4 regions of the Labilibaculum euxinicum genome follow, and region 1 is predicted to be linked to each of the others. Evidence: riboswitches for the same ligand, from Rfam matches in the RefSeq annotation. Region 1 holds a riboswitch; each other region holds the start of a gene.
What was found. Region 1 has a riboswitch for cobalamin ahead of ACY0M5_RS10515 (ABC transporter substrate-binding protein). Riboswitches for the same ligand answer to the same signal wherever they lie in the genome.

Region 1 (3,217 bases):
TCAAGCCACTAAAAACAATTGGAACCATTACTTTCATTTCGGTCCATGTAACACCTGCCAAACTACCAAAAGTCCATATTATAAAACTTTGTATTTGCTCCGGATCACTAAAGTATTGCAGAATATTTACTACAGCACCGGTAATACTTCCAAACATGATCCCGATAATCAGCAATGAAACACTATCGGATATTTTAAGAGAGGCCAAAGCAACCAGCATAAATACTAATGATGCACCTAAAACAGCAGCAACAACCAAAGCCCAACTACCCAGAAAAGCCGAAATTACACCAAAAGCAACCGGCATTAAAGCCGATGCCATTACCATTAAAGCAACTCCCAGACTTGCTCCGGAACTAATTCCCAAAACGTAAGGTCCTGCCAATGGATTTCTGAAAAGTGTCTGCATCATTAAGCCTGTAACCGATAATCCGGCTCCAACAAAAATGGCAGTTAAAGCTTTCGGCAATCGAAAATTTAAAATGATGTAGTTCCATGAGTTTTTCACATCAGCACCATATAGAATTGCAAACACCTTTTTAAAAGGAATATTTACACTTCCGAATATCAAATCCAACAGGAAAATACCACAAATGAGAAGGAATAGTATCCCAAATACGAGCGAAAACAATCTTCCTTTTTTATTCAACAGCATAGCTCTCCTATTTCAATTGTTGATAGTAATACAATTCATAATTTGGCAGCAATTCAGGATGTAAAATCTTAATCACATCTTTAAACACAACATCGGGTTGCATTACACCAGACTCAAACCAATCGTTGGCGCCGCTATCTTTCATTCGTTTTGTTGAACAAAAAACATGAGCTGTTTTATATGATCGAAATAAAGTGTAACGCTCATCCATGTTTTTCATATCCTCCAAAGTTCTGCATTGTCCGGGGCCAAACCAAATATCTGCTTCTCCCTGCTTATCGAAAACAATCTCAAAACTTAATGGCATACTGCCACTGATGCTATCAGAAAACCAACAATAATCTGCCTTTCCGTCGCGAAGGAATTGCGCTAAGTAGCTTTGTCCGCCTGGCATATACCAAATGCCTTTAAAATTATAGCCTGAAAGAATACTTGGTTTACTCTCCACATGTTCCACCAACATTTTCAAATCATTGTATCTCCTTTCTACAGCATTAAAATGTTTTTCGGCCTCGGCCTCCTCATTAAAAAAGGCTGCAATAAATTTTGCCCATTCAGCACGTGCCAAGGGTGAAGTTTCCATCCACTCTATATTATAAGCAACCGGTAAACCTGCGTTCATTAATTTAGTTTCCTTGTCGGTGATGTTCATAAAACCGGCAACCATTACCAATTCAGGATCCAACTCAACAATTTTCTCAAAATTCAGACTTTCCGAATGACCTACCGCTTGTATCGTTCCATTCTGAGCCTTTTTATCCAACTCCTCATCGTAAATACGATCGCGCAAAGAAACTGCAACAATTCGATCCTGAACGTTTAAGAACTTTAAAATTCCGATTTGAGTACTCGATAGCGCGGCAATACTTCTTACAGGAACCTCTACCAACAAACCATCAGCAGGAACCGGAATATCCGTTTTTTCCCCACGATTCTTCAAATAATATTTTTGGAAAATTTTGCCTTCGTTCCAAGGATCCCAAACAATCAATTCTTTTAAGCCACTGGCAAGAAGTTTAATTTGAAAGCCTTTGGCGTACTTTAATTGAGATTGATGATAAAAAGATGAATCGACAGCTGAATTATCAGCTTGTTTTTCTTTCTTTTTTGGATCGCCGGATTGACAGGAAATAGCACCCAATAACAGGATTAGGAGTAATGCCCAACAGCTTGATTTTAATAAATTCATTTTCTTCCACAATAATTGTGGGGATAGCAGACAAGAAAATACAATTACTACAATTATACCTTCGTTACTCAGTTCCCCGAAGTTACGAAACAGTTCAATTTATTAGGCAGGTCTTCTGGCTTTACCCAATTCTAACGCCTTCCCATGTAAAACTACATTCACATAGTGGCTGATTTGTCAGAACTTATCAATGAAAAATCATTGAGGGCTTACAGCTGCGGGGACAGCTCCGGTATTGCACCGGATTCCCATTTTAATTCTCAAAAGAGAGAAACCCAATTCCTGCAAATCTATGGAATATTTCGGAAAAAGAAGAGGTTTTAAAAAAGCAATCAGGAATAACTGTCATACAAAAACAAAAAGACTGAATCGTATTGAACGAAACAGTCTTTATTATAAGATGCAGAAATGTGAAAAATGCTATTTAAAGACATCTCATGCAATTTCACTAACGTAAGGCATTCATCTGAACATCCAATTTCTCTGAATATTCGTTGATATCCTTTGTAATGAATTCATGAATTACAATTTCAGGTTCAATCTCGTGAATAATCTCTTTTACCCGTTTACTGGTAAATGGCAAGTGCTGATCAATCTGCAGAACATGATTACGTGCTGTAGTATATTTCTCCGTATGATTTAAGTCTGACCATCCTGTTGGCAAACCATTCATAACCTGTTTCGTTTGATATTCTCCTGATAAACTCAAATTCAAATGCAGACTCTTAATTTTCGCCTGAATATCTTTTGACAATCGTGATATCCGATCCAAAACAAAATCAATGGCCTCATCCTCACATCTCAATGTAATATTCGTATTCATTAAATGTCCCGTATCCAAAAGTAGATTCCAATTTGAAAAATCCAGTCGTGATGCAAAATCATCGGCCTCAGCCGGAAATAAAAAATCCAGACCAGGCCACCACAAATTTTCGATTGCTAATGTAACAGGAGGTTCTCCATCACCAAATTCCTGAGCCGTTCTGTTCAGCATTTCTGCTAAACCCGTCATTACCTCAGTGCTTTTATAGTTAAAATCACGCGTAAAAGCATGTTCCAATTCTACATGTGCAGCGTGTATAACAGCATGAGATGGTTGAAAATGTGCTGCGTATTCCCACAGTTTCTTCTGAGAAGTAATCATTTCTGCAGCATTCGTACCTCCGCAGCAAAATTGCAAATGCTCGGCTAACATATTAGGAAAATAATATTTGGCAGCATCCTCTCCTTTTCGCCAAACATCCAACCAGGTTACCCAAAATGGCAAATGAACACTTTTAACTATTCCTTTTGGGATTTCTTCGGATGGAGAATCATAACCGATTAGTAATTCAACCCCATCTATTTTTTTGTCAATAATATATTCTTCCAGT
Region 2 (3,217 bases), 680 kb from region 1:
ATCCGTATTAAGAACTTTTTCTCTTATTGAATGAAGGGTTTTCCCTGATTTTGAAGATATGTCATTCTGATTGTATTTGTAATAGTATTTAAATTGATCAGAATTAAAATCTAAAGTGATGTAGTCCTTCTTATTAATTAGGTATTTGGCTCCTGCCGAATAAGAAAAATCGTTGTAGTAATAACCATATTTTTTTACTGTTATTGGCTGCAGTACATCTTTCTCGTATTTCGATCCCATTGCATATACGCTTAATTTATTGGTTGCGGCAAAATCAAAGCGCTGACTGATGGTGTAATCTTCGAACGCATTCACTTGTTTAGCGTCTGTAACAACAAGTACATCATCCGATGGATCATCATTACCCATATCATCGTCAATTTCGAACTTGCTTAGCTGCCACCCGTCCGATTCCTTTCTGGAATAAGTTGTAAGAGATGAAAAACGCCCTAAATTCAAACCTACTTTATTGAAGTACTGCCTGTTTCCATGTTCGCTTAAACGGGAATTGCTTTCCGCGTAGATTTTTCGTTTCGATTTTTTGGTTATCACATTAATTACACCAGCAATGGCTTCCGATCCGTACAATGATGAAGATGCACCTTTAACCACTTCAATTCGTTCAATATCATCAGGATTAATGCGGTTGATGTCATTCTGACCTCCAACATCTCCGTATATTCTTTTTCCATCAACAAGTACCAAAATGTAATCGTTCCCCAAACCGTTTAGCTGCATAAAAGCTCCCATGCTGCCCGGAGTAAAATCAAATGATGGACTGATTCCAGTCATTAAATCATCAAACCCGGATGCGGAAACAGCCTTCACCATCTTGCTGCTGATTAGTTCGGTTTGAACAGGAGCACTTTTTAAATGATGCGGTGTACCGGTACCTGTAACAACCACTTCGCCCAATTCTCTCTCGGATTTATTCAACTGAAAATCAATAGTATTTGCTCCTTCCTTAATTTCGATGATTTCTTTTTTTCTTCCATATCCCGAATAGGAAACAACAATTTCGTACTCTCCCACCTTTAAGTTTCTAAACGAATAAAACCCAACGCTGTTGGTCGCTGCTCCAATGGTTGTTCCATGAAAATAAACATTGGCACCAATTAAAGGATTTGTCCCGTCCTTTTCTGTAACTGCTCCGGACAATGTCCCCACCTGAGCAACTAAACTCTGACTTACCAATATAAAAAGGCCAATCAAAATGTAATTTTTAAACTGCATGATCGTTTTGTTTTTTAAATTTTAAAACATCACATCTTGCTGCCAAATGTTTACACAAACAAAGAAATTGGAATAATAAATACTGAACACGCGCGTAAGTTCAATACATATACTTCGATTCCCGGAAGCAAAATGTTCTTTAGTTACGACTTGGCAGGTCTCCTGACTTATCTCAGTTTTTACAGCCTTCCCCCCATTTCTGAGAGTGGCTTGCGGTGTAAAAACCATATTTTGCACATGACAAAATGAGATTTACAGTAGCGGGTACTGTTCCGGATTCTCACCGGATTCCCTTTTCATTCCCTCAGACGATAGCCTGAGCAGAACACCAAAATCGATACAAATGTATTATATATATTTTTAACAACGGTCTAAACAGCTCTTCTAATAAATGTTTTTAAGCACATATTGTAATAACACATTATTTGAATAGCAGTGCCGTGAAAATTTTGCCTGAAAATCTGTTTCTTTCTAACCTACCCTCTTTGGCAAATTCTTATGTTTTTTTAAGGAGCTGTTGAAGTATATATTAAACATACTTTAACAGCCTCACTATTACTACAACTTAAATCCAACTGTAAGCATAACATTCCGTTCTTGTCCAGGAATGTACTGATTAGAATAAACCGAACTTGAATAATATTTTCTATTTAAAACATTATTGATTTTCAAATGCAGATAAGTTCTGTCTAATCCATAACCCAATACAGTATTAAACAGCCAATATTCAGGTAAACTATACTCATTAGACGAATTGGTATATAACTTATCAGTATAGTCAATACCAGCACCTACACTACAATTTTTTAACGCTCCTTTAAGCACCTGATAATGTGCCCATACAAACACATGGTTTTTAGGATTGTTCCGAATGCAATTCCCCTGTTTTGAGTCATGATATGCATTCGCTGAATACTTCCTGTATTTTGCCGTATTATAAGCATAACCTGCTTTTATACTTATCGAATTTACTGGTTTAAAAGTAGTTTCAACATCAAATCCTTTGGAATCAACAACGCCGATTTGTCCGTAAATTTTATTTCCCTCATCGGTTTTTCCAAGGTATTCTACAATGTTGTTCTTTTTAATGTAGTAGGCACTGGCATTTACAAACAGTTTCGAATTATAATTGTATTTCACACCTAACTCGGCTTGATAACCATTTTCGGGCTCGTATACTTCTTTACCATCATTTGGATAAAATTGATTCCCATCTTTATTTAAATACACATAGCTCTCATCGTAAACAGAACGTTTTGGTTTAAAGAAACTTGAATAAGATGCATACAATGCCAATGGCTCAATAGGTTCATAAACCACTCCGGCCCGATATGAAAAAGATTTATTTACAATCTCATTTTCTTTTGATTTGGATGTAATATTTCTTCCATTACTTACTATTCCAGACTGATACCTCATGTTAAAATAATCGAAACGCATCCCCAGCATGAATTTAAACTGTTTTGAAATCTCAATTAAATCCTGTGCATACAAAGCATTCACCATTTCGTGATAAATACTTGCACCTGAAAACTTTGTTGTTAAACCTCCTTGATTTAGTACAGGGTTACGAACAGCAATTTTTGCAAACAAACCTGCTCCTGCTACATCTCCTCCGTCAAAATCATACCCTTTGTAAGAAATTCGATCGATATACATAAAAAAACAGCCCATTGTAAGATTGTGCTGTAACAAACCTGTTTTTATCTGAGTTGAATAATACAAATCATTTTGAAAAGTTTTTGTATGATGAGAAAATCGTAAAGGATAAGTACGTTGCAAAGTATCTAAACTAATATGTATTTTTTCTCCTCCTTGTAAAAAATAGGTATCGTATATTGGATTTTCCGAATGCAAATAACTCAGCTCTTCTGTTGAAAAATAATCAATCAAATCGTCAGAATAGGAAGCTTGCATTTTCAATTTGGAATTTCCGGAGGTTTTCCGGGTGTATTTTATTGATGCGTTAACATTTTCATGATCC
Region 3 (3,217 bases), 680 kb from region 1:
TTGCGACCGTTTATTTTGCCATGTCCGCAAATTACACCGTCTCCATATATGTTCGTTTCTATGTTGCCTGAAGGTTTAACAAATGCGTCTATTTCCTCAAAACTGTTTTCGTCGAACAGCAATTCAATTCTTTCTTTGGCAGTTAGTTTTCCCTTTTTGTGTTGTTTCGAGAAATATTCCCAATTGTATTGTGCTGCTAACTGTTCTTGTCGGCTTGTATATTTTTGAAATGGTATTCTGTTGTCTTTCATTATTTTTAGTTGTAAAATTTAAATGAATTCATTGTGAGCATATTTTCCAATTAAATAGAATTTAGGTAAAAAGTAATACCAGTACTTGTGCGAGTAAAACCCGTAAGAACATGACCAAAGGGTATACAGTGGCGTAAGCAGTCGATTGTGCCTGAATCGGAGCGATTGAATTGGCAAATTCTAAAGCTGGAGGATCGGTCATGGATCCGGCCAGTAAACCACAAATAGTGAGGTAATTGATTTTTAGGGTATGAGCAATAACGGCAACGATAAGGAGAGGAATAAAGGTGATGGCAAAGCCATAAAGCATCCAGATGTAACCTTCGTTTAGAAGCGTTTGTACAAAATATTTCCCCGACGAAATTCCTACACATGCCAGAAAGAGAACAATGCCCAGTTCCCTGATAAACAGATTGGCACTTGGAGTCATGTAAAAATCAAGTTTACCAATTCTGCCTTTGTGCCCAAGTATTAGAGCAATTAATAGTGGTCCGCCTGCCAAACCAAGCTTGGCAGGTGCAGGAAGGCCGTGAATATTTATCGGAAGCAAGCCAATAATAACACCTAGTAATATTCCCAGAAAAATGGGGAGGATATTAGGGTGTGATAGTTCTTTTACAGAGTTGCCAAGCAGAGAGGCAACTTTAATCAGAGCTTTTTTTTCTCCTACAATACGTACGGTGTCACCAAATTCAATACTATCTTCTTCCTTCGGCATTAACTCAATACCATTTCTGTAGATTCTGGTAATGTTTACAGGGAATTGGCGTGAGATTCCAATTTGCTTTATACTTTTTCCCGCCAGCTTTTTATTGGTGATCATCACTTGTTTCATTCCAAGTTTACCAGACACCTCAACATCTTTGGTTGTATTTATTTTGCCCAAATTAAGTTGAATGAATTTAAAATTTGCTTCTACCGATACTCCATAAAGAACATCTCCTTTTTCAAGAACTGTTTCGGAATCGGCAGCCATAAAATCATCGTTTCGTTTAATTCTTGAGAGAACAAAATTACTACTGCAGGTATCTTTCAGAAAAAGTATGCTTTTGCCAAAAAGGTTTTGGTTGGTAACCTCAACATTTATGGCAATTGGTTTTCCATCGAGGCCGGTAATTTCTTTATTGTATCGTTCTTCTTCCTGTTTTACATTGATTTTGAAAATTACACGCAGTAATATCATGCTGATAATGATTCCAAAAATTCCGAACGGATAAGCAACAGCATAGCCCATGCCCGCAATTTCGATATTTTCGCTTGCGCCCATAACATCGCCAATGGTTTGCTGAGCAGCACCTAAACTAGGAGTATTGGTAACAGCTCCGCACATAATTCCGGTGATCACGGAAGTGGGAACATCGAAAATAAATTTTATGGCAACTGCAATAAAGAAACCTGAAATAACAATTCCTGAAGCGAGCAGGTTAATCTTTAATCCATTATTTTTAAGTGAAGTGATAAAGCGTGGCCCCACCTCTAAACCAATGGAATAAACAAATAATATCAAGCCAAATTCTTTAATAAAGTGCAATACGTGTGCATCGGTAGCAGCTCCCAAATGACCAATTAACAGACCGGAAAACAGTATGCCTGCAATGCCCAATTTAATTTTGAAAAACCTTAGTTTTCCAAATAGAATACCTAAAACAGCGGCCAGACAAATGATGACAATTGTAGATGCTGTTCCTGGTGTAGTTAATAGTTCTATAATGTTCATGTTGAATTATTGGTGTTTTAAACGATATGATCTCAAAAGAAGATCATTTTTTAGTGAGAAATAAAGGGATATGAAAAGAGCCGGAACTCCCATCTACCTTGATACGAAGTCAGGATATTATGAATTGGCAAATGAAAGTGCCGGCTCAACTTAATTGATCCAGAGGCTGGTCAGGAATCAATAAGGAATGTTATAAACTTGTTGAAAGGGGAATAAAATATTTTTTTCGGAATGATTAGTTTTAAAGCCAAAATACATGTCGTATTTAGTCTTAACTGTTTTCTCCATTTCGCGAGGAGTGCTGCTTACTTTTTGCATAACAATACATTTTAAATGGTAAAACTGTATGCTTTGCGTTAATCAATAAAAAAACAGGAATAATAGAATTAAAAAGGAACTTTTAATTCACTAGCGAGTCCTGATTTTTAGCTTTATGTCGCGAAAGCATCAATCTAATTAAATAAGACAGGTCTCCTGGCTTTTCCATTTACAACGCCTTCCCATTCCATATGTTGGAACAGTGGCTTGATGTTGCAAACTGTTTTGGAATTACAGTTGCGCGTCAGCTCACGATTTTAACGTGATTCCCTATTAAACCCTTTTTACGGGGTATCTTAATTATTTTCGGAAGCAAAGTTATCAAAAAAAGTATCTAAAAAACAAATTTAAATTTCCTTTAAGTTGAATCAATTTGATTTCATGGCAATTAAAAAAGGAGAAGTAAAGAAACTGATCGTTTACAGAGGTATGGATTTTACAAGTAATCTATTGCTGAAGCTAATTTGATTTTCTGGGATGTTGATTAAAATAACAGAATCTTAATTTGCTTGTAATGAGAATTATAAATTATGTGCTGATTTTCGGAAACCAGAATATTTATGCTATAAAACACTTTTGGTTTGTTTGATGTGAATACGATATCTTAAAATATATATGATACATTTGCATCGATTTTGGTGTTCTGCTCAGGCTATCGTCTGAGGGAATGAAAAGGGAATCCGGTGAGAATCCGGAACAGTACCCGCTACTGTAAATCTCATTTTGTCATGTGCAAAATATGGTTTTTACACCGCAAGCCACTCTCAGAAATGGGGGGAAGGCTGTAAAAGCTGAGATAAGTCAGGAGACCTGCCAAGTCGTAACTAAAGAACATTTTGCTTCCGGGAATCGAAGTATATGTATTGAACTTACGCGCGTGTTCGGTATTTATTTTTCTAATTTCTTTCTTTGTTTGTGTAAACATTTGGAG
Region 4 (3,217 bases), 690 kb from region 1:
AACTTGTCCTGCAATGTTAAAGCTTCGAATAAATCATCGGTATATGCAACCGGAAGCTGCGAAGAGTTGGTATAATAAGGTGCTGCTCCGTTTCGGAAGTTTTCCTGATTGGCAACAATTATATCATCGTAAGTTTTGGTGTCAAGCTGAGCCAAACGATAGGTTGTTCCTTCGGCCGGAGTCGCTTCCAAATTATAGATGTTACCAGTTTCCTCTTGAAAACTAACCAGTTTTTGCTTCATAAAATCAAAAATCCGAAGTGCAAAAGCATTTCCTTCTTCCGAGACCAAATCACTTCCAATAAAATTCAGGCAACACTCATTCATTCCAACAATACCTATTGTTGAAAAATGATTTTGCCAAAATTTGCCATTCCTGTTTTTCAAATGACGCAAATAAAATTTTGAATAAGGGAACAATCCTTTTTCCGTTAAATTTTCAATCATTTTTCGTTTGATCTCCAGACTATTTTTCGCCAAATTCATCAGATGCTCCAACCGCTTAAAGAATTCAGCTTCGTTACTTGCTTCGTAGCCCAAACGAGGTAAATTTACAGTTACCACTCCAACCGAACCGGTTAACGGATTTGCACCAAACAGACCTCCTCCACGTCGTGCCAGTTCACGTTTATCCAAACGCAGCCTGCAACACATACTTCGCACATCATCAGGCGACAAATCAGAATTTACAAAATTAGAAAAGTACGGAATTCCATATTTAGCAGTAATTCTCCAAATGTTTTCATACGCTGGTTTATCCCATTCAAAATCGGATGTGATATTATAAGTTGGTATTGGGAAAGAAAAAACACTTCCATTGGCATCTCCTTCTTCAATCACCTGTGCAAAAATTTTATTAAAAAGATCCATCTCAACCTGAAAATCCCCGTAAACTTCGTTCATCAATTTGCCGCCAATAATTACCGGCTGATCACTCATAAATTTTGGAACATTTAAATCCATGGTCACATTGGTAAATGGTGTTTGGAAACCTACCCGGGTAGGAACATTCATATTATAAAGAAATTCCTGAAGAGCCTGTTTAATCTGATTTTCATCCAATTGATCGTACCTTATGAAGGGAGCCAATAAGGTATCGAAATTCGAAAATGCCTGGGCTCCGGCGGCTTCTCCCTGCATGGTATAAAAGAAATTGACCACTTGTCCGAGAATGGTACGAAAATGTTTGGCCGGCCGGCTAACCAATTTGCCCGATGCGCCTTTAAAACCTGTTAATAAAAGATCTTCCAGATCCCACCCTACACAATACACACTTAAGAATCCAAGGTCGTGAATGTGAAACGCTCCTTTCTTGTGAGCATCTCCAATTTCCTGCGGGTAAATCTTATTCAGCCAATATTGTGAACTTACAATGGTCGAAATATGTTGATTCAATCCCTGCAGAGAATATGACGAATTCGCGCTTTCTTTTATTCTCCAGTCCTGAAGATTCAAATAATCGTCAACCAAGTTTAAATTGGAAAATAATTCCTTGGTGTCGCGAGCCAACTCATGTTGTTTCCGGTATAAAATAAATGCCTTCGCAACTTCAAACAAGTCATATCTGAATAGTGTTTTCTCTACCAAATCCTGAATTTCTTCCACATTGGGAATTCCCGAAAAATCAATCTCTTTCATGATCTGACTGACACAAAATTCGATTAGTTCAACGCGCTCTTCACCTACTGCCTGAAATGCTTTATTGATTGCATTTTTAATTTTATCAGACTTGAATTTAACAACCTGACCATTTCTTTTCCGAATTTGAGATTCGGATACACTACCATTCATTTTCATTTTATTGTTTTTTGATTTTGAAAAAAATGATAGCTTCTGAGGAAAATATAGAATAGGAAGATACATCGAATAGTGTATCCTCATTCTCTGCCTTTCTCCCGAAAGCTACGAATAATCATTACAGGCAGGTCTTCTGGCTTGTCCTCTTTTGGTTTGCCTTCCCATTTTAGTTGAGATAAAACAGTGGCTTCAGAAACCAAAAATATGAGGACTTACAGCTGCGGGGACAGCTCACGAATTAAACGTGATTCCCTATTATTCCTTTCGGAACCTATAAATCAACACAATAGTAAGAAGAAAAAATATGATAATCAATCTGAGTTATTAACAGTTATTGGTCAATAAGCTATGAAAGAGGAAGAAACACGGTTCAATTCTTTTTCAGGAAAGAATATCCTCAATAAAGAAAACTTAGTAAATTGAATTTATCTACTACTATGCAAGAAAGTATTTGAGAATTCATCTTAAAAATGGGATTTAAAGCGAACCAATTTGTATCCTACTTTTTGAATTTACCTTAAAGAAAAACTTCAAATACGAATTTGTCTAAGTACAAACTAAGTGAAAAAATACAAAAGTACAGGTATAATAAAACCAATCATCATTAACCAAATGCCTCTTTTCTTAAATCCATTTTTCCCTTTCACCATAACAGCTCCGGAAATGGCAAAAAATATTAATACAATTGCGTAAATAATGGCTATTGATGAAAACCTTTTGCCTGAATTGTAGTGAATATCATTCACAAACTTATACACCGGCACCTTTTTATATGTTGTTAGTAAAACCTTACCGCTACTAGGGTAATACTCTCCCAACCCACCTTTAATATAGATATTATAAATTCCATTTGCCGGAATTACCTGTGTTAACTTTGGCAAGTCTTTAAAATGGTTTTGAAAGTATAACTTAAATTCCTTTGGACTTAAATTTGGTTTAGCTTTTTTCTCCAAAACTATTTCCTGATACGAAGGATCTTTCTCATTTTTTTTCAAGATTAATAAGACTCCCGACACAGCATAAATCAAGGTTAATCCTATAAATAAATAGCCAAGATCTCTATGCAGAGACCTTATGCTTTTATTCAACTTTTTACTATTCCACAATTTCATACGAAGTTCCGTTTACAAAATAAACTAAATAAAAATTTCTATTTGCCTTTTTCATCCATTCGCGCATTTGATTAATATTTGTCATTTCTGAGGCACAATGTTCTCCCCCTTCTTCGGCATCTTCTTTAGCCTTTACTTTTGCTTCCCAATCGTTAATAAACTTTTCAGATAAACGGTTCTCTTGAAGCGTTCCTTTAACCGCAATCGTAGAACCTGATAATTCCCGGTTAAAACCCTTGATATCTCCCGTAGCTTCAACTCTTAACGACAGTTTACCTGTTTCATCCAGTAATATCGCTCTACGACCCG

Region 2: linked by a shared signal. The riboswitch ahead of ACY0M5_RS13075 (TonB-dependent receptor) and the one ahead of ACY0M5_RS10515 (ABC transporter substrate-binding protein) in region 1 are both predicted to bind cobalamin.
Region 3: linked by a shared signal. The riboswitch ahead of ACY0M5_RS13085 (putative transporter) and the one ahead of ACY0M5_RS10515 (ABC transporter substrate-binding protein) in region 1 are both predicted to bind cobalamin.
Region 4: linked by a shared signal. The riboswitch ahead of ACY0M5_RS13110 (ribonucleoside triphosphate reductase) and the one ahead of ACY0M5_RS10515 (ABC transporter substrate-binding protein) in region 1 are both predicted to bind cobalamin.

The regions. Positions count from the first base shown of each region.
Region 1 covers NZ_OY782756.1:2,612,744-2,615,960, reverse strand. The annotation lists gene ACY0M5_RS10520 (iron chelate uptake ABC transporter family permease subunit) at 1-655, opposite strand, end outside; gene ACY0M5_RS10515 (ABC transporter substrate-binding protein) at 663-1,844, opposite strand; cobalamin riboswitch at 1,933-2,138, opposite strand; gene ACY0M5_RS10510 (TIM barrel protein) at 2,293-3,217, opposite strand, start outside.
Region 2 covers NZ_OY782756.1:3,288,953-3,292,169, forward strand. The annotation lists gene ACY0M5_RS13075 (TonB-dependent receptor) at 1-1,233, opposite strand, end outside; cobalamin riboswitch at 1,369-1,581, opposite strand; gene ACY0M5_RS13080 (TonB-dependent receptor domain-containing protein) at 1,792-3,217, opposite strand, start outside.
Region 3 covers NZ_OY782756.1:3,293,292-3,296,508, reverse strand. The annotation lists gene ACY0M5_RS13090 (acyl-CoA carboxylase subunit beta) at 1-251, opposite strand, end outside; gene ACY0M5_RS13085 (putative transporter) at 313-1,968, opposite strand; cobalamin riboswitch at 2,416-2,600, opposite strand; cobalamin riboswitch at 2,906-3,118, shown strand.
Region 4 covers NZ_OY782756.1:3,301,015-3,304,231, forward strand. The annotation lists gene ACY0M5_RS13110 (ribonucleoside triphosphate reductase) at 1-1,796, opposite strand, end outside; cobalamin riboswitch at 1,903-2,086, opposite strand; gene ACY0M5_RS13115 (PepSY-associated TM helix domain-containing protein) at 2,354-2,908, opposite strand; gene ACY0M5_RS13120 (hypothetical protein) at 2,892-3,217, opposite strand, start outside.